One region of the Priestia veravalensis genome, then DNA from elsewhere that is predicted to be linked to it. Evidence: riboswitches for the same ligand, from Rfam matches in the RefSeq annotation. Region 1 holds a riboswitch; each other region holds the start of a gene.
What was found. A riboswitch is a leader RNA that binds a small molecule or an ion and turns the genes downstream of it on or off. The one in region 1 is predicted to bind lysine.
Positions count from the first base shown of each region.

Region 2: linked by a shared signal. The riboswitch ahead of AS180_RS15215 (aspartate kinase) and the one ahead of AS180_RS12315 (Na+/H+ antiporter NhaC family protein) in region 1 are both predicted to bind lysine.
Region 3: linked by a shared signal. The riboswitch ahead of AS180_RS08600 (transporter substrate-binding domain-containing protein) and the one ahead of AS180_RS12315 (Na+/H+ antiporter NhaC family protein) in region 1 are both predicted to bind lysine.

Region 1 covers NZ_KQ758655.1:21,073-31,606, forward strand. The annotation lists gene AS180_RS12280 (cysteine desulfurase) at 1-505, shown strand, start outside; gene sufU (Fe-S cluster assembly sulfur transfer protein SufU) at 495-929, shown strand; gene sufB (Fe-S cluster assembly protein SufB) at 984-2,381, shown strand; gene AS180_RS12295 (DUF72 domain-containing protein) at 2,483-3,334, shown strand; gene AS180_RS12300 (YunC family protein) at 3,483-3,785, shown strand; gene AS180_RS12305 (HD-GYP domain-containing protein) at 3,901-4,998, shown strand; gene yunB (sporulation protein YunB) at 5,068-5,823, shown strand; lysine riboswitch at 5,894-6,082, shown strand; gene AS180_RS12315 (Na+/H+ antiporter NhaC family protein) at 6,207-7,787, shown strand; gene AS180_RS12320 (sodium-dependent transporter) at 8,015-9,529, shown strand; gene AS180_RS21680 (methionine/alanine import family NSS transporter small subunit) at 9,519-9,629, shown strand; gene AS180_RS12325 (M23 family metallopeptidase) at 9,699-10,534, opposite strand, start outside.
Region 2 covers NZ_KQ758670.1:7,323-17,856, reverse strand. The annotation lists gene sdhA (succinate dehydrogenase flavoprotein subunit) at 1-161, opposite strand, end outside; gene AS180_RS15225 (succinate dehydrogenase cytochrome b558 subunit) at 190-798, opposite strand; gene AS180_RS15220 (YslB family protein) at 1,266-1,781, shown strand; gene AS180_RS15215 (aspartate kinase) at 1,801-3,039, opposite strand; lysine riboswitch at 3,175-3,352, opposite strand; gene uvrC (excinuclease ABC subunit UvrC) at 3,419-5,185, opposite strand; gene trxA (thioredoxin) at 5,383-5,697, opposite strand; gene AS180_RS15200 (electron transfer flavoprotein subunit alpha/FixB family protein) at 5,977-6,957, opposite strand; gene AS180_RS15195 (electron transfer flavoprotein subunit beta/FixA family protein) at 6,987-7,745, opposite strand; gene AS180_RS15190 (enoyl-CoA hydratase) at 7,768-8,541, opposite strand; gene AS180_RS15185 (TetR/AcrR family transcriptional regulator) at 8,590-9,180, opposite strand; gene AS180_RS15180 (long-chain-fatty-acid--CoA ligase) at 9,289-10,534, opposite strand, start outside.
Region 3 covers NZ_KQ758641.1:39,212-49,745, reverse strand. The annotation lists gene AS180_RS08610 (hypothetical protein) at 1-123, shown strand, start outside; gene AS180_RS22450 (AgrD family cyclic lactone autoinducer peptide) at 129-257, shown strand; gene AS180_RS08605 (YitT family protein) at 441-1,316, shown strand; lysine riboswitch at 1,459-1,643, shown strand; gene AS180_RS08600 (transporter substrate-binding domain-containing protein) at 1,752-2,588, shown strand; gene AS180_RS08595 (amino acid ABC transporter permease) at 2,655-3,383, shown strand; gene AS180_RS08590 (amino acid ABC transporter ATP-binding protein) at 3,408-4,148, shown strand; gene AS180_RS08585 (TetR/AcrR family transcriptional regulator) at 4,173-4,787, opposite strand; partial or broken gene AS180_RS08580 (kynureninase) at 4,962-5,372, shown strand; partial or broken gene AS180_RS08575 (tryptophan 2,3-dioxygenase family protein) at 5,426-5,671, shown strand; partial or broken gene kynB (arylformamidase) at 5,697-6,320, shown strand; gene AS180_RS08565 (DMT family transporter) at 6,359-6,832, opposite strand; partial or broken gene AS180_RS08560 (DMT family transporter) at 6,854-7,281, opposite strand; gene AS180_RS08555 (ArsR/SmtB family transcription factor) at 7,338-7,658, opposite strand; gene AS180_RS08550 (cytochrome c oxidase subunit II) at 7,898-8,179, opposite strand; gene AS180_RS08545 (hypothetical protein) at 8,183-8,473, opposite strand; gene AS180_RS08540 (YesK family protein) at 8,523-8,786, opposite strand; gene AS180_RS22445 (hypothetical protein) at 8,969-9,145, shown strand; gene AS180_RS08535 (zinc-ribbon domain-containing protein) at 9,314-9,985, shown strand; gene AS180_RS08530 (amino acid permease) at 10,058-10,534, opposite strand, start outside.

The DNA.
Region 1 (10,534 bases):
ATTATTAGAAAAGATGGAGCCGGTTGAATTTGGAGGCGAAATGATTGATTTCGTTAACCTATACGATTCAACGTGGAAAGAGCTTCCTTGGAAATTCGAAGGTGGAACGCCTATTATTGCAGGTGCAATTGGATTAGGTGCCGCTATTGATTTTCTAGAGGAAGTGGGCTTGGATAATATTCTTGCTCATGAGCATAAATTAGCAAATTACGCACTAGACCGTCTTTCAGAAGTAGAAGGCATTACCATCTACGGACCAAAAGAGCGTGCTGGCGTCGTGACGTTTAATCTTGATGATGTTCATCCGCATGACGTAGCGACTGTTCTTGATGCTGAGGGAGTTGCTGTACGCGCAGGGCATCATTGTGCACAGCCGTTAATGAAATATTTAAATGTATCTTCAACTGCACGTGCAAGTTTCTACTTGTATAATACAGAAGAAGAAATCGATCAATTAGTGTCATCACTAATTAAAACGAAGGAGTATTTCACAAATGTCTTTTAACAATTTAGATACTCTTTATCGTCAAGTGATTATGGATCATTATAAAAACCCTCGAAATCGTGGGTCTTTAGAAGAAGATACGGTTCAAATTCAAATGAATAATCCAACGTGTGGTGACCGTATTGAACTATCACTTAAAGTAGAAGATGGCAAAGTAACGGATGCAAAGTTTGAAGGAGAAGGCTGTTCAATCTCTATGTCATCTGCTTCAATGATGACACAGGCAATTAAAGGGCAAGAGATTGAAACAGCTCTTGAACTTGCGAACATCTTCTCAGATATGATGCAAGGAAAAGAGTATGATGATAGTATAGACTTAGGAGACATTGAAGCACTTCAAGGTGTTTCAAAGTTTCCAGCACGTATTAAATGTGCAACATTAGCGTGGAAAGCGATGGAAAAAGGCCTAAAAGAACAGAATTAAGTCCTGTTAGGCCTTTGTTCATTCCCAATCCTATCAAGTAGGGGGTAATAACAAATGGCAAAAAAGATGCCGGAAATCGGCGATTATAAATACGGGTTCTCGGATAAGGACGTTTCTATTTTCCGTTCTGAAAGAGGATTAACAAAAGAAATTGTAGAAGAAATTTCTCGCATGAAAGATGAGCCACAGTGGATGCTTGACTTCCGCTTAAAATCACTTGAGCATTTTTACAGCATGCCAATGCCACAGTGGGGCGGCGATATGTCTAGCCTGAACTTTGATGAAATTACGTACTATGTAAAGCCTTCAGAGAAGTCAGAGCGCTCTTGGGATGAGGTTCCTGAAGAGATTAAACAAACGTTTGATAAGCTTGGTATTCCAGAAGCGGAGCAAAAATACCTAGCTGGTGTATCTGCTCAGTACGAATCTGAAGTTGTATATCACAACATGAAAGAAGACCTTGAAGCACAAGGAATCGTATTTAAAGACACAGATACTGCATTAAAAGAAAACGAAGAGATTTTCCGTGAGCACTGGGCGAAAGTAATTCCGCCAACTGACAACAAATTTGCTGCGTTAAACTCAGCTGTTTGGTCTGGTGGTTCATTTATCTACGTCCCAAAAGGTATCAAAGTAGATACGCCACTTCAAGCATACTTCCGTATTAACTCTGAGAACATGGGTCAATTCGAACGTACGCTAATCATCGTAGATGAAGGTGCACACGTACACTACGTAGAAGGCTGTACAGCGCCGGTTTATACTACAAACTCTCTGCACAGTGCTGTTGTAGAAATCATCATTAAAAAAGACGCATACTGCCGTTATACAACGATTCAAAACTGGGCGAATAACGTATACAACCTAGTAACGAAGCGAGCTGTATGTGAAGCGAATGCAACAATGGAATGGGTTGATGGAAACATCGGTTCTAAATTAACAATGAAATACCCAGCTGTTATCCTAAAAGGTGAAGGCGCACGTGGTATGACATTATCCATTGCATTAGCTGGTAAAGGCCAACACCAAGATGCGGGTGCGAAAATGATTCACTTAGCACCAAATACGTCTTCTACAATTGTTTCGAAATCTATTTCGAAGCAAGGCGGTAAAGTAACGTACCGTGGTATCGTTCACTTTGGTCGCAAAGCTGAAGGTGCTCGTTCAAACATCGAGTGTGATACGTTAATTATGGATAATCAATCAACATCTGATACAATTCCATACAACGAAATTTACAACGATAACATCTCTTTAGAGCACGAAGCGAAAGTTTCAAAAGTATCTGAAGAGCAGTTATTCTATCTAATGAGCCGCGGTATTTCTGAAGAAGAAGCAACAGAAATGATCGTAATGGGCTTCATCGAACCATTTACAAAAGAACTTCCAATGGAGTATGCGGTAGAAATGAACCGTCTAATCAAGTTTGAGATGGAAGGATCTATCGGGTAATAAATGATTTTTTTAAACTCGCTTGTATATACAAGCGAGTTTTTTGATGAGTTTGTATTAAAATAATAGGTGCACAGTTTGATACATATTGGAGGGATTTTGTGATATACGTAGGCGTAACAGGGTGGGGAGATCATTCATCTTTATATGAAACGGGCGTGCCTGCGCGAGATAAGCTCGCTGTATACGCAGGTCACTTTCCAACAGTTGAAGTAGATGCATCTTTTTATGCTATTCAGCCTAAAACAACGGTCGAAAAGTGGGTAGCAGATACCCCCGATTCGTTTCAATTCGTTGTCAAAGCTTATCAGGGTATGACGACAGGGCATATGCGGAATGAAATACCGTTTGATAGCAAAGACGAGATGTTTGATGCATTTATGGATTCTGTGACTCCTTACGTAAAAGCGAATAAACTTGCAATGATTTTGTTCCAAATGCCGCCCTGGTTTAATTGTACGAAAGAAAATGTTAATTATTTGCGATACAGCCGTGAAAAATTCGGTGATTTACCCGTTACGTTAGAGTTTCGTAACCAGTCTTGGTTTACGCCACAGTGGCATGATAAGACACTTATGTTTATGGAAAAAGAGAAATGGATTCACGGCATTTGTGATGAGCCACAAGCAGGTGAAGGGTCTGTGCCGACCGTTTTACATCCTACGAGTGCTGAGAAAACGCTGATTCGATTTCATGGTCGAAACGTTCACGGTTGGAATAAAAGTGGAGACCCTAACTGGCGTAAAATTCGCTTTTTGTATCGTTATAATCACCAAGAATTACTTGAATGGAAGCATCGTATTGAAGAATTAAAGCAGCAGACGAAAGATATTTACATCGTTTTTAACAACAATTCGGGCGGAGACGCGGTTGATAATGCTAAGGAATTAATTCATTTGCTGGACATTCGGTATACCGATTTGGCACCTAAACAGTTAAATTTATTTGATTGACTGCTAAAACAGATTGATGAGCGCATACCGTCTTAAACAATTAAGTTAGAAATAAAGTATGTGCTTTCTTGTATAATTATAAAAAAACGCCCTAAAGCTCACTCTTTTTGAAAATCATCATACCTTGATTAAGAAAGGAGTGGGGAATTTGATTACATTAGAACCTGTTGTTATTAATGGTCATACGTTCAATGCGGTTACCGTACTGCTTCCAAAAACAACGCTTTTAACAGTCTCTTCCGATAAAGGATATATTATGTGTGGAGCATTAGACGTTGGCCTTTTAAATGAAAAGCTGGTCAGTAGACAAATCATTGCCGGAAGAGCAGTTGGCGTTCGAACAATTGAAGATCTTTTAAATGCACCTTTAGAGTCTGTTACTGTGGAAGCAGAAAGTTTAGGCATTCATCCAGGTATGATAGGGCGCGAAGCTTTATTAAAAATGGTATAGTTAGGAATAAAGTCCTTTATATTCAAATTTTGTCTAAAAGGATTCAATGGAGAGGTAGTAAATGCTCTACCTCTTTTATAGCGATTATAAAATAATAGATAGTTAGGGAGTTACTATGAAATTAGTTGCAATTCAATCATTGAGCCCAGGTGCATGTTTAGCAAAACCAATATTAGATGAAGCAGGAAAAACGCTAATTAATACAGGCATACCTTTGACAGAGACTATTATTAATCGTTTACAGCAGCGAGGTGTTACGTTTGTATACATAGGTGATAAACGAACAAATGATATTGTTGTAAATTCTACTTCTACCATCCCATTTTCACTTCGGAAAAAGGCAATGGAATCAGTGGAAGATGTCTTTCACTCTCTTCAAAAAAAGCATGAAAAAACGCGTGTTGCACTTTTAGAACAATCGGTTCGTGAAGTACATAAGGTTGGCAATCAATTAGTAGATGAGATTATGAATAATAATGATGTATTGTCATTGTTAACGGATGTATATATATACGATAACTATGTATTTTCTCATTCTGTGAACGTGACGCTTTATGCCCTTTCACTCGGAAAAGAAATAGGATTAACTCAGCCTGTTCTAGAGAAGCTAGGTGCAGGAGCTATGCTACATGATGTAGGGAAAATGTTAATTCCCCAAGATATTCTAAACAAGCCCGGAAGATTAACGGATGAAGAATTTAAGTTAATGAAAAAGCATACTACATACGGGTACGAATTATTGCGAAGTACTCCTAATGTCTCTGCGCTCTCCGCCTCTTGCGCATATCAGCATCATGAAAGATTGGATGGATCAGGGTATCCATTAGGAATTAAAGAAGAGCGAATTCATTTATTTAGTAAAATTATCGCAATTGCGGATGTGTACGATGCCGTGACGTCAAATCGCGTGTATAGAAGCGCTCTTCTCCCTCACGAGGGGCTAGAGATTTTGTATGCGGGTGCAGGAAGTCAGTTTGATAAAGATATGATTAGCGCTTTCAGAAGGGCAATTGCTGTTTATCCTATTGGTCTTTTTGTAACGCTGAATGACCAAAGAAAAGGCATAGTAAGTAAGCAAAATAAAGGCCTAAGTGATCGACCTTACATTCTTATTCAAGAAGAAGGAGGCAGGGTTTTAGATAAACCTTATGAAATTGATTTAAAAGAAAGTCCTACATTAATAATTATCAGCAACGATTTAAAACAAACATAGAAAACTTTTAGAAAATAGCGTTAGCCCTCCTTGTTTATGCATACATATAGCTTGTAAGGAGGGATTTTTTTGATTAGGGTTCGCCGAAGAGTATTGAAAAAGGGACCTATACCATTTCGCTATGTTGTACTACTAACAATTGTTTTTTTTCTGCTTTCTACTGGAGCGGGAATATGGTTAATTAATAGAGGAATTGAACCAACCTTAATGAAATATGCAGAAGCCCAGACTAAAGAGATTGCAACGCTTGTTATTAATAAGGCCGTTAATAAACAAGTGGTAGACCAACTTGATGTGAACGATATTATTAAGACAGAAAGTACGCCGGATGGGCAGGTAGCCAAGATTGATACGGCAGTCGTAAATCGTATTAGAGCTCAAACGACATCTTTAGTCCAGGCTAATTTACGAGAAGCTGAAAAAGGAAATTTAGAAGAATTAGAGATTCCAACGGATATTAATATTGAACCAGATGAAAAGCTCAGGCAGCGAGGAATTGTCTATCAAGTTCCATTAGGGCAAGCTACAAACAATGCCTTACTAGGAAATCTAGGACCTTTAATCCCGGTTAAATTTCATGCAATTGGTGATGTGCAATCAGACGTTGTACGGAAAATAGAGGAATACGGAATTAACGGTGCTTTTTTAGAAATTTCAATTGAAGTTCAGGTTAACGTTCAGGTGATTATTCCCTTTGCTACAAAACAGACAACCGTTCAAGCGACAGTGCCTGTAGGGATGGCGATGATTCCAGGGAACGTACCGGATTATTTTAACGGTGGCACTAACTCAGCCTCTCCATCTATTGAACTAAAGAAGAAATAGCCGGTTGATAACTTTATACTTTACCGATATAATGTACTAGATATAATTATATACCATCACCTTATCAGATCGATGAGGTAGAGGATGCAAAAAGTATGAGTATACTATGTGAGGATGACAACTGTGATCATAGTAAAAAGGATTTTTTGCCGAAGGAAAGAAAAAGAGTCAGCTTTTCTTTTCTGGGGTTACCTTGAAAAAGGGTAACACTGTCATTATGAAAATACGCTTGTTTTCATGATGGAGGGCTACTGATCGTGATGGAGGATAACATAACATTACAAAGAGTAATGATAGTTATTTTCTATCATTGCTCTTTTTTGCGTTTTTTTCTTTATAAGTAGTCCTCCTAGATTTAAACAGGCTTATATTAGGAGGATATCATGGAAGGAACTATTTTTTCGTTATTACCACCATTGATTGCCATATTAATGGTTGTTTTAACACGTAAAGTACTGCTTTCCCTAGGAGTAGGGATTTTAGCAGGTGGATTAGTGTTAACGGAGTTTTCAGTTGGAGAAACGATTCAAAAGATTTGGGGAAGCTTTGCTACAATTTTCTACGCGGACGGCGCACTTAATACTTCAAATCTATTCATTTTGCTTTTCCTTTTAATTTTAGGTGTTATTACGGCTTTTATCTCAATCATTGGAGGAAGCCGTGCTTTTGGAGAATGGGCTTTACAACGTATTAAAACGCGTCGTGGAGCTCATCTATTAACAGCTGTGTTAGGAATTATTATCTTTATTGATGATTATTTTAATGCACTAGCTGTTGGACAAGTAAGTCGCCCGGTAACAGATCGACAGCGGGTATCAAGAGCGAAGCTTGCTTATTTAATTGATTCAACTTCAGCTCCGGTATGTGTGATTGCACCGTTCTCAAGTTGGGGTGCCTATATTATTACGGTTGTAGGTTCAATTCTAGCTGCACACGGGATGAGTAATGTGTCAGCATTTTCGGCATTTGTACAGATGATACCGATGAATTTTTATGTATTTACCGCATTAATTATGGTATTCGTGGTGAGTGTTTTTGATATTAACATCGGACCAATGAAAAAACACGAAGAGCGTGCGATTCGTACTGGAGAAGTAACGGACCCAGAAAAAGGTGCAGTACCAGGAGAGTTAAAAGAAGATTTACCAGTTAGTGAAAATGGTCGTGTATTCGATTTGATCTTACCAATTATTGTATTGATGATTGGGACAATTGGTGCGATGTTATGGACAGGCTATCAAGCAACTGAAGGTCAAGCTACAATCTTTACAATGTTTGAGAATACGAATGTACCTAATTCATTAATGATTGGTGGTTTATCAGGCCTTGTTGTAACGCTAGTATTATTTATCGCACGTACAAGACAATCGAATGAACTGTCTAATTCGGTGCTTGGTAAGGGCATAGTAGCAGGAATCAAATCGATGCTACCCGCTATTTATATTTTGCTGCTTGCTTGGATGATTGGAGATTTGATTGGTCAGTTGAAATCAGGAGAATTCTTAGCAGGAATTGTGGAGAGTTCTAATTTAAATATTGCCTTCTTACCAGTGGTACTATTTATTATTGCTGGCATCATGGCGTTTTCAACAGGGACATCGTGGGGAACGTTTGGTATTATGCTTCCAATTGCAGGTGACATTGTAGGAAACATTGAACCAGAATTATTATTACCAGCTCTTGCGGCTGTATTAGCTGGTTCAGTTTACGGAGATCACTGTTCACCAATTTCTGATACAACAATCTTGTCATCAACTGGAGCAGGAAGTCATCATATTGATCACGTAATGACACAGCTTCCTTATGCAATTATTTCAGCTGTGATTAGCATCATTGGTTATATTGTACTTGGTTTAACAGAAAGTACAGCTGCAGGACTTGGAACAGTAATGGTTTTATTAGTGGTATTTGTCTTAGTAACTCGTAAAAAGGGGAACATAACAGAGACATCATTAGAAAAATAGAAGAATAAAGATAGAGCAGATGCGCTTCACAACGTCTGCTCTATTTTTAATTATCCAATTATCAAAATTTTCTATAAAAAATATTTTGACATACTATAGCATAATAGCTATAATTCTTCGTAAGATAGTTCTAAAGACAGACTATGCTAAATTGTCAGAAAGTTTAAATAACTTTTTGGGTTATGACAGAGATAAAAGAAAAGAGAGAGTGTAAGGGGGAAACTATGATGGAAAATCGTCCTCAATGGGGTACGAGAGCAGGTTTTATCATGGCAGCAGCAGGTTCTGCAATTGGATTAGGAAATATTTGGAGGTTTCCGGCGACTGCCTATGAAAACGGTGGAGGTGCATTTTTCTTACCATACTTATTTGCGTTATTAACAGCAGGTATTCCAATCTTAATCATGGAGTTTGCAATTGGACATAAGTATAGAGGATCATCGCCATTATCGCTAGCGAGACTAAATAAAAAAGCAGAATGGCTAGGCTGGTGGCAAGTTGGTATTTCATTTATTATTGCAGTTTACTATGCAGCGATTATTGCATGGGCCATGTCTTACTTTGTCTTTTCGCTAAAGCTAAGCTGGGGTCAAGATACTGAAGGGTTTTTATTCGGTGACTATTTGAAATTAGCTGAGGTTCCTGGTCAAACGGGAAGCATTGTACCAGGTGTCCTAATACCGCTTATTTTAGTTTGGGTAATAGCTTTAGGTGTCTTACTAAAAGGTATTAAAAAAGGAATTGAAGCAGCAAACAAAATTTTCTTACCAACATTAATCGTTTTATTCTTTATCATTGTGCTTCGCGCTATTACATTAGATGGTGCAATGGAAGGGTTGAATGCATTCTTTAAGCCAGACTGGAGCGCTATTGCAGATGGAAAAGTTTGGGTGGCAGCTTATGGTCAAATCTTCTTCAGTTTATCTGTTGGTTTTGCCATTATGATTACTTATTCTAGCTATTTACCAAAGAAATCAGATTTAACAAATAATGCTTTTATCACTGGCTTTGGTAACTCAGCATTTGAATTACTAGCCGGTATTGGTGTATTTAGTGCTTTAGGGTTTATGGCAATGCAGCAAGGTGTGAGCATTGATGAAGTAGTAGCAGGTGGAGTAGGGTTAGCATTTGTTGTATTCCCTCAAATTATTAACGAGTTTCCGGCGTTTAATCAGCTGTTCGGATTACTTTTCTTTGGATCGTTAACATTGGCTGGTTTAACATCACTTATTTCCATTATTGAAACATTTGTAGCGGGGGTACAAGATAAATTTAACGTATCTCGTACGAAATCTGTCTTAATGGGTGGGGGCTTAGCTTCTATCATTTCATTATTATTTGCTACTCAAGGAGGGTTATACTTCTTAGATGTAATGGATTATTTTATCAATAACTTTGGTGTTGCTTTAGCCGGTTTAGTTGAAATTATCTTAGTGGCTTGGGTATTCCGTGAACTAAACAATCTACAAAAACATGCAAACAGCGTATCTGACATTATGCTTGGTGCTTGGTGGAAAATTTGCTTAAGCGTAATCACACCAGTTGTTCTTGGATACATGATGTTTGATAATGTGAGAACTAATATTTCAGAAAATTACGAAGGTTATGCGACGAGTTTCATTGTTCCATTTGGTTGGGGAGTTGCAGGTTTGGTGATTGTTGTTGGGATTCTATTATCATTTAAAAGTTGGAAGAAAGAATCATTATCTTCTGTGAAGGAGGATACAACGTATGGAAAGTAATTCAGTAATTATGATGATTGCAGGAATGATTATCATCTGGGGCGGTTTAGCAGCAAGTATTATTCATGCAGTGAAGAAATCAAAGGAAAGTAAAGCGTAAAAAAGAGTGCTTAGAACATTGTTCTAAGCACTCTTTTTATATTAAATAAACGTTTGTTTAAATCGTACATTACTTTTTCTTTTGACGATCAATTCTTTCCCATGACCGAAGCTGCGGATAAGGGTCAAAAGACCATTCGTTTCGACCGTTATCTTTGTACATACCGTAATGTAAATGAGGTGGAAATTTCCCAGATGTACCTGGAGGCCCGTATCCTGAACTACCAACACCACCAATGACCATACCTGGTTCTACAATCTGTCCCGTTTTTAAATCTTTAGCAAATCCACTTAAATGTGCTAGGTAGTGATAATTATTATTCAGGTCTCGAATTCCAATACGCCAGCCACCATATTTATTCCAACCTTTTAGTTCGATTATACCATAGCAAGGAGACTTGACTGGAACGCCATAGTCAGCGAAAATATCAGTTCCTTCATGAATTCTTCTTCCGCCCCATCCACGAGCGTCACCCCAAGTGCTGCGATAGCTATAGTTTGATCGAATCGGCACTGGAAACGAGGTTCCTTTTAAGTCAATACGACCATAGGTCTTAAAGAGCTTGGCGTTCCCAAGGATAATATCAACCGCTTTAGCTCGATGATAATAACTCCATAGCGCAATTTTAATATAATCCTCGCTTGTTCCAAAAGTTTGAATATAATTAGCCATTGTAAAAAGCATGTCTTCATCATTTAACTGATCAGCTTTCCCATCGCCGTTTCCGTCTTTTCCTAAACCACCTAATAACGAAATGGTTAAGGGGTTTTGGTCATTAAGCTTTGGATTTAAAGAACCCGCCCATTTTTCTGGAGAGTAATAAATAGCAATTGCACCTTTTTCTCTTGGAATATCCTTATGAGAGCGACGGACGTTTCGTTCATATTGATCAATTCCAGCAAAGT
Region 2 (10,534 bases), on a different contig from region 1:
TTTACAGCTCCGTTAATACCACCTTGAGCGCAAACTGAGTGAGATCTCTTCACTGGAACTAATGAAAACAAATCAACTTGTTTGCCAGACTCAGCAATTTTAATTGTTGCCATTAAGCCCGCTAAGCCGCCACCAACAACAATAATTCTTCCTTTACTCATCGTAACCTCACTCCTTTAAAACGTAATTTTATGCAAATGCGAATAATGTACGTACACCTACAAATGTTAATGCGAAGAAGATCGCTAATGTTACATATGTTGAAATTCGTTGAGAGCGAGGTGTTACAGTTAACCCCCAGCTAACGCCAAATGACCATAATCCATTAGCAAAATGGAAAATCGTTGACACAACACCAACAATATAAAATACCATCATACCAGGATTACTTAAAATATCTTGCATCATATTAAAGTCTACTTTTTGACCAAGCGCAGCTTGAATACGTGTTTCCCAAACATGCCATGTAATGAAAATAAGCGTTACAACGCCAGATACACGTTGTAAGACAAACATCCAGTTACGGAAGAAACCGTATCTGCTTACACTCGTTTTGGCAGTAAACGCAATATACAAGCCATAGATAGCATGAAATAGAATAGGTAAGAAGATAATAAAGATTTCAAGTGCGTAGCGAAAAGGTAAGCTCTCCATAAAATGAGCTGCTTGATTAAACGCTTCTTCTCCCTTTGTTGCAAAGTGGTTGACAACCAGATGTTGGACTAAAAATATGCCTACTGGTATGACACCTAGTAAAGAATGTAGTTTGCGATACTGAAACTCTTTGTTCGCTGCCATGTGCGTAATACCCCCCTTAGTTAGATAAACAATGTTAGTGAAAACAAAGCTCCCGAATAAAATAAATAGATTGATACAACAGAAAATGAAAACCTTTGCATTCTCTATTAAAATATGTGACACATCAATTTTACTCCCATCAACATAGAGCGTCAAGATAAGATATTTAAATCTTCATTAAAATATAAATTTATAAAAAATTAAGTTTGTTAACGCTTACTAAGTTGATGTTATAGGATTTTATATTTTTTACACTTCTTATTGTACACCTTTATGTAACCGTTTTCCACAAAAGATTGCGACTTCCTATAAAAGGATATTCATTTTATTGTACAATAATTTTTTACGTGTTTCGAAAAGTTATAGATGCAACAACCATCTCATGGACTTTGCTTGATTTATTTTTAAAAATAGATGAGAGAACTGCTCAATTTGTATATAATAGATGTAAAGAAAGAGGGGAAAAAATGAGCAATCAACAAACTGAAACGCAGCAAGAAATCGTTGAAAGTGAAGAAATCAATCAAACCGATACTCCACAAGCACCTACAACTCCTTATTTTGGATACAGCTTACTTCGAGACGTGTTAATTCCAGAGCTTCTTAGCAATGATACGAATGAAATCTCGTACTGGGCAGGAAAACGGTTAGCACGAAAATTTCCACTTTCCTCTATTGAAGAGATTAGCGGCTTTTTTGTGAAAGCTGGCTGGGGACAATTAACCATTTTAAAAACTGAAAAATATAACATTGAAATGGAATTAACAGGTGAAGTTGTCAAACGAAGATTTACTGAGTATCCCAATTCATCTTTCCATCTTGAAGCTGGCTTTGTTGCTGAACAAGTTCAACAGTTAAAAAACCGTCTAACAGAAACTTATTTAACCAACAAAGAAAAAGCCGACAAAGTCCTTTTTTCCGTTCAATGGGATAAAAAAGATATCATTACACCTGAAACTAGAACGGAAAGATATAAAAAATAAAAGCGGGCTGTACCCGCTTTTATTTTTGAACTTGATAAATATCTTGCTCTTCTAATTCAAAAGCAGTGTGCAAGGTTTCTACCGCTTTGACCATGTCTTTATGTGGCACAACTGTTGATACTTTAATTTCAGACGTACTTACCATTTTCACTTCAATTTCTTCCACAGCTAATACTTCAAACATATCGGCAGCAACGCCTGGGTTTGAAATCATACCCGATCCAACAATCGAAACTTTAGCTAAGCCCCTTTCATGCTCCACTTTTTTATGACCTACTACTTCTTTTAACTGAGCTAGCACAGATAAAGTCGTATCCGTATCTTCTGTTTTAATCGAGAAAGAAATAGATAAACGATTGTCTGACGTCACATTTTGAATAATAATATCCACGTTAACGTGCTCTTTTGCTAATGCTGTAAAAATGGTTGATAATGTCTGAAGTTCATTATTTAGCCCTTCAATTGTGACTCTTGAGATATTATCTTCAAATGCAATTCCTCTTACTACTAAATTCTGTTCCATCGATACTTCCTCCTCAACAATCGTTCCTCTTTCTAATACTAGACTTGACCTTACCTCTAGTGGCACCTGATAGTTTTTTGCAAACTCTACTGCTCGAGGGTGCAATACACCCGCCCCTAGATTTGCAAGCTCTAGCATTTCATCATATGAAATAGACTGCAGTTTACGAGCGCCTTGCACGTAGCGAGGGTCCGTTGTAAATACTCCCGTTACGTCTGTATAGATATCGCACTTATCTGCTTTTAATGCCGCTGCTAAAGCTACAGCTGTTGTATCAGATCCGCCTCTTCCTAACGTTGTAATGCTGTTATCTTCCGACATTCCTTGAAATCCTGCTACGACCACAATATGATTTTCTTTCAAACGCCCTGCAATGGCTTGTTCATTAATCTTGGTGATTCGTGCATTTCCATGCTGAGCTTCCGTACAAATTCCTGCCTGCCATCCTGTATAGGAAGTAGCGTCATAGCCTTTTTCTTGCAGCGCCATTGTAAGGAGAGAAATGGTAACTTGCTCACCGGTTGTTAGTAGCATATCCATTTCTCGTTTACTTGGTTTACTTGTAATTTCTCCTGCTAATCTTACTAATTCATCTGTTGTTTTACCCATTGCTGATACAACCACTACTACTTGATTGCCTTGCTCAACTTCCTGGATAACCCGGTTTGCTACATGCTGAATTCGTTCTGTTGATCCAACAGAAGTTCCACCAAATTTTTGAACGATTAATCCCATAAGTCTCCTCATCCTTTCACTTGTTTTCAATATGATAAAGAGGCGATCTATTGCTTAAGCTCAGACAATAAAAAAAGCAATGAGATGGATATCTCATTGCTTAACGAACGAAAAGTATATATAAAACGTTCAATGCCGTGAGATAGCTCTCCAAGAAACACATTCTTGACAATCCTACATTTATTCAACGCAGAACCAGCAAATGACTCTATGAGATGTCATTCACTTCGGCAAATTTTCCTTTCCACATTTGTCTTTAGAGCTCATACTCTTCCAAATGTGTACTCTTAAAATTCGCACCTCTATCTTCACTTCAGTTTAATGAAGTGTCATATGAAATTATGTTCTAGCTTATCAGAGTTTAAACTGGAATTCAATACTAATTTTTTAAGGCTTCAACAATTTGTTCCGCAACCGGCCTTGGAACTCCTGCATTTTGAATCTCTTCGATTGATGCTTCCTTCATCTTTTTAACAGATCCAAACTTTTGCAACAACGCTCTTTTACGCTTTTCACCTACTCCTGGAATATTGTCTAATATAGACTGAAAAGCCGATTTAGAACGAACTTGTCGATGAAACGTAATAGCAAAGCGGTGAACCTCATCTTGAATTCGCTGAAGCAAGTAGAATTCTTGGCTGTTACGCTGAAGTGGAACAATTTCAGGAGGATCTCCAATCATTAAATTAGATGTTCTATGCTTTTCATCTTTGACTAATCCAGCTGTTGGAACAAGCAGCCCTAGTTCATTTTCCAAAACATCTTGAACAGCTGCTAAATGACCTTTTCCACCGTCAACAATAAGTAAATCTGGTAAAGGTAAACCTTCTTTTAATACGCGCGTATATCGTCTTCGTACCACTTCACGCATTGAACCATAATCATCAGGGCCTTCAACCGTTTTAATTTTATACTTTCGATATTCTTTCTTTTCAGGTTTACCGTCAATGAAAACGATCATAGCAGAAACAGGATCTGTTCCTTGAATGTTGGAATTATCAAAAGCTTCAATACGATAAGGCGCTTCAATTCCTAGTGCTTGCCCCAACTGCTCGACAGCACCAACCGTACGCTGTTCATCTCGTTCAATTAAATAAAACTTTTCTTTTAAGGCAATTTGAGCGTTTTTTGACGCAAGCTCAACAAGCTCTTTCTTTTTTCCTCGTTTTGGATGCTGAACGTCTACTTCTAAAAGCTGTTCTGCAAGGTTTGCATCTACAGTTGCTGGCACAAGAACTTCTTTAGGCTTTAAGTTTTTTCCGTAAAATTGTCCAATGAACGTTAGGAAATCTTCTTCTGGTTCGTGGTAAAACGGAAACATAGACACTTCGCGTTCCATTAACTTTCCTTGTCGAATAAAGAAAACTTGTACACACATCCAGCCTTTATCATAAGAATAGCCAAATACATCACGGTTAATAAAGTCATTGAACGTTACTTTTTGCTTCTCCATTGTAGCTTCAATATGAGCAATTTGATCTCGATACTCTTTTGCACGTTCAAAATCTAGCTCTTCTGAAGCTTTCATCATCTTTTCTGTTAATTCAATTTTCACCTGTTCATAACCACCGCTTAGAAAACGCGTAATATTATCAATAATTTCTTTGTTTTGGCTATCCGTAACGTCATATACACAGGGAGCTAGGCACTGTTCAATATGATAATATAAACATGCTCGATTAGGCATCGTCGTACATTTCCGCAAAGGATAAATGCGATCTAATAGCCGCTTGGTTTCATTTGCAGCCTGAACATTTGGATACGGTCCAAAATATTTTCCTTTATCCTTTTTAATTTTGCGCGTGATGACAAGGCGAGGGTGTTTTTCATTCGTAATTTTAATAAAGGGATACCCCTTATCATCTTTCAGCATAATATTATATTTAGGATCATGCTTTTTAATTAAATTCATTTCTAAAATAAGGGCTTCTAAGTCTGACGACGTCACAATATACTCAAAGTCTACAATATCATTAACCAGGCGCAGCGTTTTTCCATCATGAGACCCTGTGAAATAAGAACGAACTCGATTTTTTAGAACCTTTGCTTTTCCAACATAAATAACCGTTCCATACTTATCTTTCATTAAATAACAACCCGGTTGTTCAGGTAAAATAGCCAGCTTTTCTTTTAAATAAGGATTCATACTGCTCTCCTTCCTTCAATATTTTTAACTTTCGCCAAAACCTTCTTGCTTATCTATATTTATTCTTCATTTATACAAAAATAAAAGGAAACGAACGTTTATTCGTTTCCTTTTATTATATCACTTTTAGAAAAAATGTACGAAACCGTCAATGCGGTATAAAGTAGTAAAAACCTAGCTATCGCTAGGTTTTTTACTTACGCGTGTTTATCAACTAATTCAGCTAGTGCTTCTTTTGGTTGGTAACCAATAACTTGGTCTACCTTTTGTCCATCTTTAAATAAAATTAAAGTTGGGATACTCATTACGCCGTGGCTACCAGCAGTTTCTTGGTTTTCATCCACGTCTACCTTTACGATTTTCACTTTTTCACCGTATTCTTGATCTAACTCTTCAAGAACTGGCGCAATCATTTTACATGGTCCACACCATGGTGCCCAAAAGTCAACAAGAACTAGCCCTGAACCAATTTCATTTGAGAAAGTTTGATCTGTTGCGTGTGCAATTGCCATTGTAATTCCTCCTAAATATATGCTATATCTACATGATAAAGAAAGTATACCACCTTCATATAACAGTGGCTATTTATTTGCTTATACTTTTTAACGTATTCGTAACAACTTATTTACTACATAATACAGGTCGTTCCAGGACATGGAACAGCGAAAGGCTAGCCAAGCTAAATGGCTTTATATAATACCTGTATCCTATTTTACACACCTTTAAACAATTCATTCATTATTTTCATAAGAAAAGTCTTTTCCACCGTAGCTGGCAGAAAAGACTTTTTCTTATGAGGATTGTACTTTTAATTTTTTAAATTCTTCTGTAAGCAGTGGTACGACTTCAAATAAATCACCGACAATGCCATAATCCGCTACTTTAAAGATGTTTGCTTCTGCATCCTTGTTAATAGCCACGATAACTTTTGAATTAGACATTCCAGCTAAATGTTGAATAGCTCCTGAGATACCGCAAGCGATATAAAGATCTGGTGTTACAACTTTTCCCGTTTGGCCAATTTGAAGTGAGTAATCGCAGTACTCAGCGTCACAAGCTCCGCGGGATGCTCCAACTGCTCCACCAAGCACATCAGCTAAGTCTTCTAGCGGCTTAAATCCATCTTCACTTTTTACACCACGTCCACCTGCAATGACTACTTTTGCTTCTGATAAATCTACCCCTTGAGTGGCTTTGCGAACTACTTCTTTTACAATTGTACGTAGATTTTTAATTTCCACATCAAATTCTTTTACGTCTCCTGTACGATTCGTGTCTTTTTCCAAAGCCGAGATATTGTTTGGACGGATGGTAGCAAAGATAAAGTCTTCTGTAGAAATCTTCTTTTCAAACGCTTTTCCTGAATAGATTGGGCGAGTGAAGACTAAGTTTCCACCTGCTGCTTCAAGTGCTGTTACGTCTGATATTAGCCCCTTATCTAGACGCGCAGCCAATTTAGGTGATAAATCTTTTCCTAAAGCCGTATGACCAAATATAATTGCTTCTGGCTTTTCTTCTTGAATAACAGCCAATAGTGCTTGTGCATAGCCATCAGATGTATAAGAATCCAAGTCATCATGCTCGGTTACAATTACTCGGTTTGCTCCGTAATGAATGAGTTCGTCTCCTAAATTTTTCACTCCTTTACCAACAAGAACGCCAACGACTTCTCCACCTTCAGCAACCGTTGCGCCTGCAGCAATTGCTTCAAATGATACGTGCCGTAATGCACCTTCTCTTGCTTCTCCTAACACCAATACTTTGCGTCCCATTTCAATTCCCCCATTATCTTAAGCTTTTTTTAAACTACTTTTGCTTCTGAATGCAATAGCGTAACCATCTCTTTTACTTGATCTTGAATATCGCCACTCAAAACGCGTCCTGCTTCTTTTTTAGGTGGTAAATAAATTTCGATTGTTTTTGTTTTTGCTTCTACATCATAATCATCTAACTCCAGTTCTTCCAGCGGCTTCTTTTTTGCTTTCATAATGCCTGGTAAAGATGGATAGCGTGGCTCATTTAGACCTTGTTGCGCCGTAACCAGTAGCGGTAAAGTTGTCTCAATAACTTCTGAGTCACCCTCTACATCTCGTACAACTGTTACGTTTGTTCCATCGATATCAAGCTTTGTTGCCGTAGTAACGTACGGAATTTCTAATAGTTCAGCGACACGCGGACCAACTTGGCCTGATCCTCCGTCGATTGCCACGTTCCCTGCTAAAACTAAATCCGGCGATTGATCTTTTAAATACTGCGCTAAAATTTTAGCTGTCGTATACTGATCCCCATACTCTACGTCGTCTTCAATATTGATTAGCACCGCTTTATCAGCTCCCATTGCAAGTGCTGTACGAAGCTCTTTTTCTGCTTCTTCGTTTCCTACCGTTACAACCGTAATTTCTCCCCCATGCTTATCTTTCAGCTGAATTGCTTCCTCTACTGCATATTCATCGTAAGGGTTAATAATAAACTCTGCTCCATCTTCTGCAATTTGACCATTTTGTAAAGCAATTTTCTCCTCAGTATCAAATGTTCTTTTTAATAAAACATAAATATTCATTTATTTCCCCTCCTAAAGATAGTTACTTTCCAACAAACTTTGGCTCTCTTTTTTCAATAAAAGCCGTAACCCCTTCTTTTGCATCCTCCGTGTTGAATACGCTTCCAAAAAGTTGTGCTTCTTTTTCTACTCCCTCGTAATAACGACTCGTTTTTGTATACTGTAGTAATTCAAGGGTCGCTTTTACAGAACTTGGGCTCTTTTTAGCAATTACTTCCGCTATCGCCGTTACTTTTGAATGAAGTTCCTCCTCATGGTAGGAAGCATTGGCTAATCCAAGGGTTACCGCTTCTGTTCCCTTGATTGGCCTGCTTGTTAGCATCATTTCACATGCCTTAGCAGCTCCCACATAGCGTGGCAGTCGCTGGGTACCTGCAAATCCCGGAATGATTCCAAGCTGGAGTTCAGGTAGGCCAAGCTTTGCATCATGCGTAACAAATCGCATGTGACAGCTCATCGCTAATTCTAACCCTCCTCCAAGAGCCGTTCCATGAATCATGGCAATAATAGGCTTTGGATAATTTTCAATATACTCAAATAAGTTTTGACCTTTTTTAGCTAAATTTTCATATTGAGTGGATTGTTGTAAGGAAGTAAACTCTTTAATATCGGCTCCTGCGCAGAAAAAGCGCCCTTCACCTTTTAGAATAATAACTCGAGTTTCCTCAATCTCTTCGTACTTTTTTAGTAGTTGTGAAAGCTCTTGTAATACGCCTTGAGACAGCGCATTAGCAGGTGGGTTGTTAAATGTAATAAACGTTATTCCTTGAATTGTTTCACTATACAAAGCGCTCAATTCTACTCACCTCTTGCTTCAATTTATGTAGAGCATAAGCTCTCCCCATTAAAGCGGAGAGCCACTGCATCCATTCATTAATAAATAGTGTACTTTTTTAGATAGTTCGCTTAATTCGTAACGCTGATCATTCATCACCCATGTAGTGACCGTTTCATCAATCGTCCCAAATATCATTTGGCGGGCCAAGCGAATATCCAAGTTTTCTGGAAACTCTCCTGTTTCGATTCCCTTTTGAAGGATGGTATCAATAACAGTAAGGTAATCTTTTAATACATCATTAATTTTCAAGCGAAGCTCTTTATTTGATTGTCTTAACTCTAACTGTGTGACAACCGCTAATGAATAATCACTTGCTAAGAATGAGAAATGTTTATCAATTAACATATATAGGCGTTCAGAAGCAGTGTTTACTTCAACAATTTCTTCCTGTACCTTTTCAATAAACTGTCCCATCTTTTCTTGAAATAAAGAAATTAATACATCTTCTTTATTTTTAAAGTATAAATAAATCGTTCCATCAGCTACTCCTGCTTGCTTAGCAATCTTTGAAACCTGAGCATTATGGTAGCCGTTTTCAGCAATAACAATTACTGCTGCATCAATAATTTGCATGTACTTTGGCTTATTTCTTTTCAATCTAAATACGCTCCTTTAAAATATGAATGATGATTCATTCATATTTTTATAATAAAGAAATAAGATGATTCTGTCAATTGTGTTTTATAAAAAAAGAGACGACGTTTATCACGTCGCCTTTTTTTGGCTTTCCTTTTCTTCCTCAACGAGTGCTCTTCTTAAAATCTTTCCGACTGCTGTTTTCGGAAGTTCTTTTCGAAACTCGTATACCCGAGGAACTTTGTATGCCGCTAAATATTGACGTGAAAAAGTATTTAATTCTTCTTCTGTACATGATACACCATTTTTTAGAACAATGTAAGCTTTTACTGTTTCTCCTCTGTATTCATCTGGAATTCCAGCAACAACGACTTCTTGCACTTTCGGGTGCTCATACAGTACCTCCTCAATTTCACGAGGATAGATATTATATCCACCTGCAATAATCATATCTTTTTTACGATCTACAATATAGAAGAAGCCATCTTCATCCATGTAACCAACATCACCTGTTTTCAGCCACCCATCTTGTAACACAGCTTCGGTTTCATCAGGACGATGCCAATATCCTTTCATAACCTGTGGACCTTTTACTACAATTTCACCAATTTCATTAATTGGCAATGCTTCGCCTGTTTCAAACGAGATAATTTTGGCATCTGTATCTGGCCAAGGAACACCGATACTGCCTCTAATTCTCTTCTCCCAAACAAAATTAGAGTGTGTAACTGGAGATGTCTCAGTTAAACCGTAACCTTCTACTAACTTCCCTCCCGTTATTTCCTCAAATTTTTCCTGTACTTCAACAGGGAGAGGTGCAGAACCACTAATACATGAATCAATGGATGATAAGTTGTATTTGCTGAGATCTGGATGATTTAATAACGCAATATAAATAGTTGGGGCACCTGGAAACAAAGTAGGACGCTGCTTATGAATTGTTTTTAAAACGCTTTCCACATCAAATTTCGGTAATAAAATCATTTCATATCCTTCTAAAACAGATAAAATGAGTACCGTGGTTAAACCATATACGTGAAAAAACGGTAGGATTCCAAGAATTTTTTCATGACCTTGTTTGCACCGATAAAGCCAATGAGAGCACATTGTTGCGTTCGTTACTAAGTTTTTATGAGTAAGCATAACTCCCTTTGGAAATCCAGTTGTTCCACCAGTATATTGTAATAAGGCAATATTTTCATTAGAAGTAACGTCGTATACAAAGGTTTCAGATTCTCTTTTACGCTTCATAATAGTTGGGAATAGATGCGTATCACCCATATGCTCAACTTGAACAGTTATAGCTTGCTGCTTTTTTTGTACATAAGGATATAATAGATTTTTCGGGAATGGTAAGTAGTCTTTAATTGAAGTT
Region 3 (10,534 bases), on a different contig from region 1:
TTTAGTCAACTAAAAGTGCAAAGAAAACTGGGGGTCAATATCTTCATTATTTTAGTTCTATATGGAATTATTACGTACTTACTTTCTCAACACTTATTAACGAATAATAAAAAAGGAGATTGATTTAAATGAAAAAGTATCTTTATAATTTTGTTGCTGCTACAGGTTTATTTATGACACAAGCTACCTTTACAACAAGTTGTTTTCTAGGACTGTATGAACCTGAATTGCCTGAAGATGAAGACGAAGAGCTATAATAAGTTTTTGTAATTATTTCTATTTTTAAAGTAGTTAAATAGCCAGTTGTCGGTGTTGAACCGATGACTGGCTATTTACGTTTTTTATGCTTAGTACCTTTTAGAGATACCTTAATTTTATAAATGAAGATGATTTTATGATAAAATTATTTGTGTCAAAAAATATTAGAAGTGAGGAATTACATGAATGCGTTAAAACAGCATCGAAAATCGAGTAAACAAAAACTATTGTTTCGGGGCCTTTTAGTCATCATTGGTGGCATTATCGCAGGTTATGGGTTAGAAACAGTATTAATTCCAAATAGCGTATCTGACGGGGGGGTGACGGGACTTAGCATCGTTGGTTCACAGCTCTTTGGAATTCCACTAGGCGTTTTAATCGCCATCATCAATCTTCCCTTCATCTGGTTAGGTTATCAGCAAATTGGAAAAAGCTTCGCTATTTTTTCAACCATCGGTATTGCTTCTTTAGCAGTTAGTACAACTCTTATGCATCACACTCCAGCCATTATTGAAGGAGATACGCTTTTAGTAACCGTTGTAGGTGGTGTAATCCTTGGTTTTGGAATGGGTCTAGCACTGCGTAATGGAGGAGCATTGGACGGTATTGATATGCTTGCTGTACTCCTTTCACGAAAGTCACCGTTTGGAACAAGTGATCTTATTTTATTTCTAAATATGTTTGTATTTATCGTGGTTTCTTTTGTGTTTGGCTTGCAAGGAGCCATTCTTTCTGCCATTGCTTACTTCATCGCTTCAAAGGTTATTCATGTCGTTGAAGTTGGGTTAAGCGGTTCAAAAGCGTTTGAAATCATTACAAATGAGCCTGTTTTAATGGTTAAAACAATTCGTGATCGACTAGGTCGAAGCGCTACATATAAAGAAGTATACGGCGGATATTCTCACGAAAAGTTCAAAGAGATTACGTGTGTTATTAACCGTTTAGAAGAAAGTAAAATGAAGGAAATTATCAGCGAAATCGATCCGGATGCTTTTGTGCGCGTGTATGACGTTGCCGAAGTAAAGGGTGGAAACTTTAGAAAAACCAACATTCATTAAATCATCCTTTTTATTCTGTATAAAATTGTTTTTTTTAGAGCTGAAAGAATTAGTTGGAAAATAATCCAATAAAAACCATATTGACAGATTAGGAAGAAAGATGTAGACTTGAAACAAATTTAATAAGACCTCACTTTTAGTCAAGTGAGGTAGAGGCGCGGTATTTAACAGTCTTTAGCAGAGTTTGAGAGACGTTGAAGCTAGAGAGAAGGAAATATCGCCGAAGTGAGTAAATTGTTCTCAACAATTGCTTGCTGGGTCTGTAGTGAAGAACTGCAGGACTGTCTCAATAAGTTTACCAGCTTATTGAGTTGTGCTATCTCATCTTTTAAAAGAGAGGACTTTAGGGAACGATGAATGAAACGACCTGAGTAAATCTCGGGTCGTTTTTTTATTGTCTTCAAAGCTTAAAAAGATATAAGGGGGAAACAAACTATGAAAAGAAAAGCAGGATTTTTCTTAACATTATTGCTTTCAGCAGTCGTTTTATTAGCAGGCTGTGGTCAAAGCAGTGAGTCAGCATCGGGTTCAGGAGACGCTGATACGTTTACGGTAGGCTTGGAAGCAGGCTATCCACCATTTAACTGGACTCAAAATGACGATTCAAACGGAGCGGTTAAAATTAAGGGCGGCTCACAGTATGCAGGCGGCTATGATGTTGAGATGGCTAAGAAAATTGCTGATGGATTAGGCAAAGAGCTAGTGATTGTAAAAACTGAGTGGGATGGTCTTGTACCAGCCTTAACATCAGGTAAAATTGATGCGATTGTGGCAGGAATGTCACCGACTGCAGAGCGAAAAGAAACAATTGATTTCTCTGATAACTACTATAATTCAAACCTAGTAATGGTTGTGAAAAAAGGTAGTAAGTATGAAGGTGCTACGAAGATTGCAGATTTCAAAGGCGCAAAAATTACGGCTCAATTAAACACGTTTCACTACTCCGTCATTGATCAAATTAAAGGTGTATCAAAAGAAACAGCAATGGATAATTTCCCAGCAATGCGCGTAGCGCTAGAATCAGGAGTTATTGATGGTTATGTATCAGAGCGACCTGAAGCAGTAAGTGCTTCAGCAGCAAATGATAATTTTGCAATGGTTGAATTCAAGGATGGCTTCAAAACATCAGCTGACGATACAGCTGTAGCCGTGGGTCTTAAAAAAGACAGTGAGCTAAAAGAAGAAATCAACAAAATCTTAAAAGGTATTTCAGAAGAAGAACGCACAAGCATTATGGATGCGGCAATCAAAAACCAACCTGCAGCAAAATAATGATGACATAACACCGGCTGTATCTACATACAGTCGGTTTTGTAATGAGGTAAGGGAGGAAGAACGATGAGTTTTGAATGGGTTATTACAATCATCTCAGAAAACTGGCCAATGTTTTTACGCGGAGCTGGGATGACGCTATTAATTGCGCTGACAGGTACCATTATTGGGGCGGTCATTGGGTTAGTTGCTGGTATTATCCGAACTGTTCCAACGCCAACGAGCGGGCTGAAAAAAGCAGGATTGAAGGTAACGAATTTCGTTTTATCTGTATACATTGAATTTTTCCGAGGTACGCCAATGATTGTGCAAGCAATGGTTATTTACTATGGTTCAGCGCTTGCATTTGGCTTTGATATGAACGTGATGTTGGCAGCGGTTATTGTTGTATCAATTAATACAGGAGCATATATGGCTGAAATTGTACGTGGCGGGATTATTTCCGTTGATAAAGGACAGTTTGAGGCAGCCAAAGCCATTGGCATGAATCATTATCAAACAATGATGAACGTTGTTTTACCTCAAGTCATTCGTAATATCTTACCAGCAACGGGTAACCAGTTTGTGATTAACATTAAAGATACGTCGGTATTAAACGTTATTTCCGTTTCCGAGCTATACTTTGTCACGAAATCAGTAGCAGGAAACAACTTTAGATATTTTGAGTCATTCTTTGTTGCTTGTATGATTTACTTTGTCATGACGTTTATAGTATCGCAAATTCTGCGCTACTTTGAGCGTAAATTAGACGGACCCGACAGCTACACGATGATTAAAACGGACCAAAATCGATAATGAAGGGTAAGGAGGTATAAGAAAATGGAACAAGTAATTGATATTCAACATTTAAACAAAGCGTATGGAAGTCATGAAGTATTAAAAGATATTAATTTCTCTGTTAACAAAGGAGAAGTTGTGACCATTATTGGTTCTTCGGGCTCGGGGAAATCAACGCTCCTTCGTTGTATCAATTTATTAGAGCAGCCGAACGGTGGCCAAATTATTTATAACGGGGAAAATGTTCTGGATGATCAGCATAATCTATTTGAGTATCGTAAAAATTTAGGAATGGTCTTTCAACAGTTTAATTTATTTGATAACCATAATGTTTTAAATAACTGTGTGGTAGGACAAGTCAAAGTGTTAAAGCGTTCAAAAGAAGAAGCTGAAAAGGTAGCGTTAGGCTATTTGAAGGTCGTGGGGATGGATCAGTACATCAATGCGAAGCCAAGACAGCTTTCAGGTGGTCAAAAGCAGCGCGTGGCCATTGCTCGCGCTTTGTCCATGCAGCCGGATGTCCTTTTATTTGATGAACCAACATCGGCTTTAGACCCTGAGATGGTGGGAGAAGTATTAAAGGTTATGAAGGAGCTTGCAGAGTCAGGTCTAACAATGCTTATCGTAACGCATGAAATGGAATTTGCTAAAGAGGTATCGGATCGCATTGTCTTTATGGATAAAGGCGTTATTGCAGAAGAGGGTACTCCTGAGCAAATCTTTAATCATCCAACGCACGAACGTACGCGTGAGTTCTTAAAACGTACGTTAAAAGACAAATAAGAAAAAGCCCCTGTGGGCATTTTCTTATTTATATAGCCCTCGAATGTAAACAGATGCGATGTTCCGCGCAATTTCTTCAATGGAGCTTTCGTATTCATGCCGAACGATATCCCAGAGGTACATTTCATTGGTGAAAAACCAGCCTCTTGCCACTAGTTCATGATTTAATTCATCTCTAGCAAGTCCCTTCTCTTGGGCATAAGCGATATCTTGTGAGATGCGCTGAATAAATTTCCTTCGAATATTCTTCCAGCTTTCCGACACGACAGGAGAGATGCCGATTGCTTGTTCGAATACCTGCATCATACTGCGCTCATGCTCAGCCATATGTAAAAAAGCATTCGTTTGCCTGTGGATGATGTTCGTTGCTTCCTCTTTTGTTTGTGGAAAAAAGGAGGTTTCTGCAATCTTATAGAATTCTGCCATGACGCTGTCCATGAGTACGATTAACAGTTCTTCTTTTCCTTTAAAATGAACGTATGCTGTTCCATAGCCAACTTCTGCTTTTTCAATAACTTGTTTAATGGTTGTTTTTTGAAAGCCTTCTTCCATAAATACTTCTTTGGCTGCTTGTAATAGTTTTTGGCGCGTTTTAATCGAACGCAAATGTCGTTTATCTTCTACGTTATGCTCTGTCATGATGTATGCTCCCTTCCATCTTTCTTTAGTTTCTAGCATATAGAAAATCTCATAAAAGGAAAAGAGATAGTTGTTAAAATGTTTATAATTTTCGGAAATATAATATTGACATCATGTCATATTTTTTGATAATCTTTGGTTAAGATAGCGATTACAAATGCTAAAAGGAGGAGGCTGCGATGTTTGATTCAACAAAAGAATGCGCAGGATGAATTAGTGGTTTTTCGAGAAGAATTTCACCTCAAACAAGACGCTATTTATATGGACGGAAACTCGCTAGGTCTTCTATCAAAGCCAGCGGAAACAACGCTGATGGAAGTCATCACAGATTGGAAAGAGAAGGGGATTGATGGTTGGACACAGGGTAAGCATCCTTGGTTTTCACTATCTGAAAAGCTCGGTGAAATGATGGCACCACTTGTAGGAGGCTTTCCTGAAGAGGTTATTGTAACAGGTTCAACAACTGTGAACCTTCATCAACTCATTTCAACGTTTTACGAACCAAGCGGAACACGCACCAAAATTTTAGCGGATGAGCTGACATTTCCATCTGATATCTATGCGCTTCAAAGCCAGCAGCGCCTCTCGAATCACCATGATGAAATGCTGTTTATTGTTATTCACCAAGCAAGCGAGCTGTGGATGAAGCATGGCTAACAGTTTATCGAAACGTTGATCAGTACTGGGATCTTTATGAGTTAGCTGAAAAGCTTGTTGATATTGGTAACCAGCAGCAAACATGGCGTTTTAGCCATATGAGTACCGTTGAACGAATTATCAGCAATAAGCCGGGAACAGGAGGTTCTTCGGGGGTAAACTATTTAAAGCGTGCGCTCGATAAGCACTTCTTCCCGGAATTATGGAGTCTGCGTACTAAGCTATAAGGATAAATAGAAAGGGTGCTAGATAATGAATAAATGGATCGATGTTTCACAGCTGCTCAGCAACAAGGTGGCATGTTGACCAGGTGATACGCCGTTTTCCTACAGAGTGAGCTGGAGTAAAGAGGAGTCTAGCTCAGTAAATGTAGGTGAAATTACAATGAGTGTACATACGGGTACTCATATTGACGCGCCGTTTCATTTTGATAGTGAAGGGAAAAAAGTAAAGGACTTAGACGTGAATCTTTATATTGGAGAAGCAAAAGTTGTGCATCTTCACAATCCTTCCAGTATAAGCGTTGAAGAGCTAAAGAAAATCGACTTAACTGGGGTAACGCGACTGCTTATCAAGACCGGTGCGTGGACAAATCGCGAGACTTTTCCAACGTCTATTCCACCTGTCGATCTAGGAGTAGCCGCTTATCTTTCAAATCAAAGTGTTAGTTTACTCGGTATCGACTTACCTTCAGTGGACTCGCTTGATAGCAAAGAGCTAGCTGCGCACCATGAGCTGGCGGCACATAACGTTCATATTTTAGAAGGACTTGTTCTTAATGCTATTGAGGAAGGAGACTATGAGCTAGCTGCTTTGCCACTTTCACTAACGGAAGCGGACGGAAGTCCAGTACGCGCGGTGTTGAGAAAGAGATAATCCAAAAAAAGCCACTCGCTTAGAGTGGCTTTTATCGTCTATGCAGCTTTTGAAGTTGATTTTTCAACAGACTTTTTGTTTCCAACATAGATCAGTCTTAGGGCAATTAACATCAGTACAATAGCGAGTCCACGCTTCCAATCCAATGAAATTTGTGCACCGCCAAAGAATCCAAAGTGATCAATAATAATACCTGCGCTTAGCTGACCGATAACTGTTGAAATGTTGGCTGCAATGACGCCGATTTGCGGAACGGCTAAAACAGTTAAAAATAAATAGCTAACCCCAAACCAAACCGCACTTAGCTGCCATTTTGGCGCATCTAAAAGAGCTAATACGTCACCTTTGCCAAAGAATAAAATAAGTAAAAATAAAACAAGTGTACCTGTTGCAAAGGTAAGAAACGCGCTTTCATACGTACCGGCTTTTCTGCTGAGCACGCCGTTTACGGAAGATTGAGCGCTAAGTAAAACGCCACCGATAACAGCTGCAATGAGCAAGATAAAACTCATCGTAAAACCTCCTTTAATTAATTAAAAAACGAGTAGTAAAGCAATTGCCATCAACGCAACGGCCATTACTTTTTCTTTTGTAATGGGTGTTTTGCTACTACCTAACCACCCTTTATGCTCAATAACCATGCTCATCGCCATTTGTCCGACAATTACGCTAATCATTGTTAAGCCAACGCCTAGAAGCGGAACGCCAATAACTAAAATCGTTAAATAAATGACGCCAAATACTCCTCCTGTAAGCTGCCATTTTGGTGCTTTTGCCGCGTAGGAAAGCGAACCTTTTCCTAAAAAAGCACAACGATTCCTAAAATAACAGAACCAACCGCGAAGTTATAAAAGCTGCTTTCTAGTTTTCCGACGGATTGACCTAGCACACCGTAAATAGCCCCTTCAATACTGAGGGACATTCCAGCTAACACAGCCACAATATAAATCCAAAATTTCATACTTTCACATCCTTATATCGAGATTTATAGATATGTTAAAGCAAAAAAAAAAGAACTTACAGCTCTTTTTTTATGATTTCAGCAATCTCCGCAATTTTTTTTTCGTTTCTGCGGTAATACGTCCATTTTCCATGTCTTTCTGATTCTAATAATCCAATGCGCTGAAGCATTGATAGATAATGCGAAGTAGTGGATTGTGATAAGTTTGCGCGTTCTTGAATATCTCCCACACAAATACCACCTTTGTCACTAATAGTTTTTGACAGGTGCGCAGTAGGCTTATCAAAATGCTCCATTGGATCTTTTAACCACTTCAACATTTCTAAACGAGTTTCATTGCCCAAAACCTTAAAAATATCTACAAGTTTATTTTCCATGATTCTATATTAATCGATATTTCTCGATATGTAAAGTTTTTAGTTTACCTTTTTTATAAACCGCATATGCCAAGGTAATACAAAGGCAAACACAATAAAAGATAAAATAACTGAAAAATCTACGTTTTGCATCCATGAGTTCATGTTGAGACATCTCTTTACGTAAGGGTATCTCTAGTGTTGCCTAAATAATCTATTTTAAAAGTTAGCCCTGTTCTTCTTTTTTCCACATTTTATAATTATAAAGAACTTGAACATTGAACAAGAAAGATCACGCTAATTAAACCGACAAACCCAAAGTATATGGGAAGAGGCCAATCTGAAAGGTAGTACAGAACTCCGCAAGCAACGATGATGAACGGAATACTTGTAAGCGTACGAATCATTTTTCGGCGATAAGACAGCTTGTAGTAGCTAACTGCAAAGTCTTTATCAACCTTTTCTGTTTTCTTGTATCTCTTAGAGAAAAAGAACGTAATCCCAATAACAACAATCGCAATTAATAAAAAATCAAATCCCATTTGTTACAGTCTCCTTTTTAATTCTTGGTTAATAATAAAAATACTTGATAATAGAATGAGTAATAGTCCTATTCCAATTACAATCACACTTTTCATTTGTGCATCGACTAAATCAAACCCTGTTATAGTGTTAAAAGCATAAATGAGTAAAAGTAAGCCACTTATAAGCGTGAAGATAGAAAAAGTGAGAATCAGCACTCTTTTCTTAATCAGAATACTAATGAAGAATACTAGAAATAAAATCATGATAAAAATAAAGAGATTTCCAAGAATAAAATCCAAAACGATATCCATAGCACAGTATTCCTCCTTAGAGAAAGTAAAATAGTTCCATGTGGAACAACTATCTTCTACGCTTCACCATTTGAGAAATTGTCACAATGAGTAAAGACAGCACGGCAGCTACAAAAACCATGATGCTCAATGCCCCATAACCAAGCCCTTCCCATCCTCCAACTAGTAAGCTAATTATAAACCCTGCTAGGCTAAGTACTGCTACAGCAAGGGGGATTACATATCTCAACGATTCTTTCTTTCGTCCAATAAGATAAGAAAAAATAAGAATCACTAAAGTAGTCATAATGATAAACGTATATGAATTTAGCATAATGTCCTCCTTTTCCGTTAATAAAGCTCTAAGTATGAATAAGGATATTAATTCCAATTTAACATAATATGGGATTTATTAAAAGGGTGTCTTTGTGGATAAACATCATAGAGGTATTTACAAAAATTTCTATCATGTACTATAATGATAAACAACTTTTAATAGATAGAAGGGGTTGTCAAATGAATACAGAAGACCGTCTAAGTGAAATAGAAAGAAAGTTAGATGACTTAAATAATAAGCTAGATCAAAGAAACAATAACTCTAGTTTGCGATTTGTTTTTAGATTTGTGCAGGTTATTTCGATTATTTTAATTCTTTTAGTACTGCTGGGAGTTATTAGCTTTTTTGCAGGGTAAGAGCATGAAAAAGGTTGAGGGGATTCCTCAACCTTTTAGTATGTAAACCGTTTAAAAACACTACTGTACAAACATAGTATGTAATAGGTTAATTGGTCTATCTCTCTCAGTTTGTTTGTAGTATAATTTTACTAGTTGTGTATAAAAAATAGACAGGAGGGGGCGCAGATGAAGTTTTGCACGAACTGTGGAAATTCATTGGGAGGGGAAGATCAATTTTGTAGCGGATGTGGTGCAGTAATTAATCGAAGTAAAAAGATAAGCGAACCTGTACAAAAAAAGCAGAACGCGTCAGCATCGCGTGTAGAAGAAGTGATAGGTACAGGAAAGAACAATAAAAAAATCACTATTGCTGGCCTTATTTTAATTATCGGTGTCATCATTTACATAATGATTCCAAAAAAGCTCACGGAAGCAGAATATGAACAGCTCGCTCTCGATTTATTAGTAAAGGATGTAGCGGTGCAAGAACAGTTTTCTAGTTCAATTGAAAATAGCTCCGTTGATGTCAACATGGAATGGGATTCAGAGTTTAAACAATTAACAAAGCCTGCTGAAAGAGCACAAGGGGAGTTTGAAGACATTTATAAAGAATTAAAGGGCGTAAAGCCACCAGAAATGTTTGAACATGACCATGAACTACTATTAAAAGCGTTTCATACTCACAGCGAGCTGATGATTGGAGCAGGTGAGTATTTTAAAACAGGAAATGAAGAAGAGCTTGAAAAGGTAGACGAATACGAAAACCAAGCAGAAGACTATTTAGATCAAACAGCTTTCTCTTCTGGCATATATAAAGAACGATTAATGAGGCGAATTGAGAAGCTAGGCATCGAATAAGTCAATAAGTTTTATAAAGTAAAGCATCCTCACTTTCTAGATTTTTAGTGAAGATGCTTTTTGTTCATTTTGTCAATGATGTAAAGAATCTTGTCTTGTTTTTTTAACTTTATAGAGAACAACGAGCAAAATAAACCAAAGCGGCGTGACAAACAGTGCAACGCGCGTATCCGGAGCGAGTGTTAATACCACTAAAATAAATGCTAAAAAGACTAAAACTAAATAGTTAGTAAACGGGTAAAGCGGCATTTTGAATGGATTTTCTTTTGCTAAATCAGGGCGATCTTTTTTGTATTTCATATGACAAATAACGATAATCCCCCATATATAAATGAATGATACGGTTGAAATACTCGTGATTAAGGTAAATACACCTTCTGGCATGGTGTAATTTAAGACAACTCCGATTAAAATGACCACAGTTGAGAAAAAGAGTCCGTTTGCGGGAACTTGTCGCTCGTTTATTTTTGCTAAAGAATTTGGTGCATCCTGATCTTTAGCTAGGGAATAAACCATGCGGCTTGTACTAAATACAGCACTATTTCCCGC